2 regions of the Enterobacter sp. ECC-175 genome follow, and region 2 is predicted to be linked to the other one. Evidence: predicted binding sites of a transcription regulator. Region 2 holds the regulator's gene; the other holds the start of a gene.

Region 1 (2,204 bases), 1.7 Mb from region 2:
GCGACATGGTTGATGACGAAGAGCTGCTGGAACTGGTAGAGATGGAAGTTCGTGAACTGCTGTCTCAGTACGATTTCCCAGGCGACGACACCCCAATCGTTCGTGGTTCCGCGCTGAAAGCGCTGGAAGGCGAAGCAGAGTGGGAAGCGAAAATCATCGAACTGGCTGGCTTCCTGGATTCTTACATTCCAGAACCAGAGCGTGCGATTGACAAGCCGTTCCTGCTGCCAATCGAAGACGTATTCTCCATCTCCGGTCGTGGTACCGTTGTTACCGGTCGTGTAGAGCGCGGTATCATCAAAGTTGGCGAAGAAGTTGAAATCGTTGGTATCAAAGAGACTGCGAAGTCTACCTGTACTGGCGTTGAAATGTTCCGCAAACTGCTGGACGAAGGCCGTGCTGGTGAGAACGTTGGTGTTCTGCTGCGTGGTATCAAACGTGAAGAAATCGAACGTGGTCAGGTTCTGGCGAAGCCAGGCTCAATCAAGCCACACACCAAGTTCGAATCTGAAGTGTACATCCTGTCCAAAGACGAAGGCGGCCGTCATACTCCGTTCTTCAAAGGCTACCGTCCACAGTTCTACTTCCGTACAACTGACGTGACCGGTACCATCGAACTGCCAGAAGGCGTAGAGATGGTAATGCCAGGCGACAACATCAAGATGGTTGTGACGCTGATCCACCCAATCGCGATGGACGACGGTCTGCGTTTCGCAATCCGTGAAGGCGGCCGTACCGTTGGCGCGGGCGTTGTTGCTAAAGTTCTGGGCTAATTCATTATCCCTGACTAAAAAAAGGACGCTTCGGCGTCCTTTTTTGTTAGTTTGTTTTTTGTTTTACCGCAAACATTCGCATTTTTTGTTCGCTCCCGCCCCGTATCATGGCGTTTGTGCTATTGTAATCATAACCATTCTCACTTACACTTTGCGCATATTTTGAACGGGAGTGTTTATGTACGTTTGTTTATGTAATGGTGTGAGTGACAAAAAAATCCGCCAGGCCGTTCGCCAGTTTCAGCCTCAGTCATTTCAGCAGCTTCGCAAGTTTGTTCCAGTAGGAAATCAATGCGGTAAGTGCGTTCGTGCTGCCCGTGAGATCATGCAGGATGAACTGATGCAGATCCCAGAATTCAAAGAGATTGCCTGAGCGTCTATCTTTTTTTTGACATCCCTGTAGCCCGTTCTACGCTTCAATGAGTGGAAGCGGAGGGACTATATAATGAAAGGTGATGTTAAAATCATAAATTATCTCAATAAATTATTGGGAAATGAGCTTGTCGCAATCAACCAGTATTTTCTTCATGCAAGAATGTTTAAAAACTGGGGCCTGACTCGCCTTAACGACGTTGAATACCATGAGTCCATCGATGAGATGAAACACGCCGATAAATATATAGAGCGTATTTTATTTCTCGAAGGCATTCCCAACCTGCAGGACCTTGGCAAGCTGGGTATCGGCGAGGACGTTGAAGAGATGCTGCGTTCCGACCTGCGGCTTGAGCTGGAAGGTGCAAAAGATCTGCGCGAAGCCATTGCCTATGCGGACAGCGTTCATGACTACGTCAGCCGGGACATGATGATTCAAATTCTGGCAGATGAAGAAGGCCATATCGACTGGCTCGAAACCGAGCTGGATCTCATTGGCAAAATCGGTTTGCAAAACTATCTTCAGTCTCAGATTAAAGTGGCAGATTAAACAAGCTCTGCCATCCGACGCATAAACCCGCTGCTGCCAGAAATGGCCCAAAAGGCAGTGGGTTTTTTAATGTCAATTTTTCAGCGGTTCGCAAAGAAAGAACGAGAAGATAGAGCACAGCCATGAGTGCGGCCACTAAGGCGAGAGCCGGTAAAACACACCAGCCGTGCCATGCTCCGAGCGCAGCCAGATATTTCACATCGCCATAGCCCATTCCCTCACGCCGATACATAAGCCGATACCCCCAGTAGATAGCGGCAAACCCAAGGTATCCCGCCATTGCACCGACCACTGCGCTGGCAAGAAAATCAGGATGGATGCAGAGCTGATAAAGCAAGCCTGACCATAACAGTGGGCAGAGAAATTTATCGGGGAGGATGCCTGCGCGGATATCTTCACGCACCAGCAATACGGATAATGAAAAATAGATTAACAAGAAGGGGAGGGTGTTTAGCATGGTGTGCGCCTCGTTAAGGATGTCTGCGCATACTCGCCACATGACGGATTGC
Region 2 (2,204 bases):
CGCAGGCCAGCGTGAAGACTACGCGTCCAACAAAATCAAAGAGTCTGCGTACAGCCTTGATGCGATGTACACCGTACAGGACGGCCGTGCGAAGGGCACCATGTTCAAACTGCACTTCACTCAGTACGACAACCACTCCGATATCCCAAGCTGGGGCGGTGGTTACGGCAACATCTTCCAGGATGAGCGCGACGTGAAGTTCATGGTTATCGCCCCATTCACTATCTTCTGATAAACGCTCTGGCGGGCTAAGGCCCGCCGGAATGGAGACGGCTATGTTTAAGAAAATCGTACTTGTCGCGGTGATGACCGCCGGGCTTGCGGCCTGCGCAACCTCACCGGGGCCGAAAGAGGATTCGCGTCTAAAAGAGGCGTACAGCGCCTGTATCAATACCGCGCAAGGCTCGCCAGAAAAAATCGAGGCCTGTCAAAGCGTGCTGAACGTGCTGAAAAAAGAGAAGGCGCACGAGCAGTTTGCCACGCAGGAGAGCGTTCGCGTGATGGATTACCAGGCCTGCATCCAGGCGCGTAAAACCGGAAACGATCAGGAAGTGGCGAAGCGCTGCGATAAAATCTGGCAGGAAATTCGCAGCAACAATAACTAATGCGCTGTATTCACGCCCGGTGGCGCTGCGCTTACCGGCCTGCAAAGGTGTCACAGCCCCTCAGGCCCGGTAAGCGCAGCGCCACCGGGCTTTTTTAGGCAAAAAAAAAGCCAACCTCGCGGCTGGCTCAGAGTATGAATACGGATTATTTGGCGTCGTGTGCGCGGTCGTTCTCGCGGCAATCGCCTTCAGCGCAGTGACCATACAGGTACAGGCTGTGGTTGGTGAGGCGGATACCATGACGCGCAGCGATTTCACGCTGGCGTGATTCGATGGAATCATCGCTAAATTCAATAACCTTGCCGCAGTCGAGGCAGATCAGGTGATCGTGGTGGTGCTGCTGAGTCAGTTCGAAAACAGATTTACCGCCTTCGAAATTATGACGGGTAACAATGCCCGCGTCATCAAACTGGTTCAGCACACGATAGACGGTTGCCAGGCCAATTTCTTCACCCATATCGATAAGACGCTTGTAAAGGTCTTCCGCACTGACATGGTGATTGTCTGGCCCCTGAAGCACTTCAAGGATTTTTAACCGAGGAAGCGTTACTTTCAGGCCAGCCTTCTTTAATGCGGTATTGTTGTCAGTCATGCGGAATCTGTCCTGTTGCTAAACGATTCACTTCAAAAGAAGAAGTGACAGAGAATGCACTTGGGATAATGCGTCTCATTATAGAACTGCCACGCCTAAATGAAAACTGCAAGTCTCAAGCAAAATATGCTTATAAAAATGGGGTATCACCAACAAACTTGTTCGATGGAGCCCACGTTTTACCAGGGGGATATTGTACAGGTCTGAACGGAAAAGTTAAAAGTTTGTAGCAATTAATTTAATCGGTTTGACCTGGACAACGGGCGCAACCGGAGTCGCGCCGCAGGGATATCAGGCGTTGAGGATGTCGTCCAGGTTCAGCTCTTCACGAACCTGCTTCACCCATTTTTCAACGCGTTCGGCGGTCAGTTCTGGCTGACGGTCTTCGTCAATGGCCAGGCCAACAAAGTGGTCGTCATCAGCCAGGCCTTTGGAGGCTTCAAAGTGATAGCCCGCGGTTGGCCAGTGGCCAACAATAGCCGCGCCGCGCGGCTCAATGATGTCGCGGATAGTACCCAGCGCATCACAGAAATACTCCGCGTAGTCTTCCTGATCGCCGCAGCCGAACAGGGCGACCAGCTTGCCGTTAAAGTCCACTTCTTCAAGCGTAGGGAAGAAATCATCCCAGTCGCACTGCGCTTCACCATAGTACCAGGTCGGGATGCCCAGCAGCAGGATGTCATAGCCTTCGAGATCTTCTTTGCTGCTCTTGGCGATGTCGTGCACATCGGCAACGTCTTTACCGAGCTGTTTTTGAATGTTTTTTGCGATGTTTTCGGTATTGCCGGTGTCACTGCCGAAGAAAATGCCGATGATTGCCATGAGTAAAATAACCTCTTGAAACTTAATAGTATGGTGGCGCAAATTGTCCACGGATAAGGGCAATAATAGCAGAACACGCAACCCTGCGGAAACAGCTATCGCGCAGGACTGCACTCTGTGCTACATGAAAAGAGAGATTTGGGGGATTTTCAGACTTTTACTTTAGCGCGAAGCGTATCAAGCTG

The links. Region 2 encodes Fur, which represses iron uptake genes when iron is present. Its sites were predicted from a motif close to ATAATAATGAGAACNACTATCAA; they were not measured.
Region 1: bfd (bacterioferritin-associated ferredoxin) is a predicted target of Fur. The motif match lies at 895-917, and genes of this name have one in related genera.

The regions. Positions count from the first base shown of each region.
Region 1 covers NZ_CP143776.1:173,842-176,045, reverse strand. Annotated here, with positions in the region: gene tuf (elongation factor Tu) at 1-773, shown strand, start outside; gene bfd (bacterioferritin-associated ferredoxin) at 952-1,146, shown strand; gene bfr (bacterioferritin) at 1,219-1,695, shown strand; gene V1599_RS00935 (A24 family peptidase) at 1,679-2,152, opposite strand.
Region 2 covers NZ_CP143776.1:1,890,417-1,892,620, forward strand. Annotated here, with positions in the region: gene chiP (chitoporin) at 1-232, shown strand, start outside; gene chiQ (ChiQ/YbfN family lipoprotein) at 276-605, shown strand; gene fur (ferric iron uptake transcriptional regulator) at 751-1,197, opposite strand; gene fldA (flavodoxin FldA) at 1,489-2,019, opposite strand; gene ybfE (LexA regulated protein) at 2,169-2,204, opposite strand, start outside.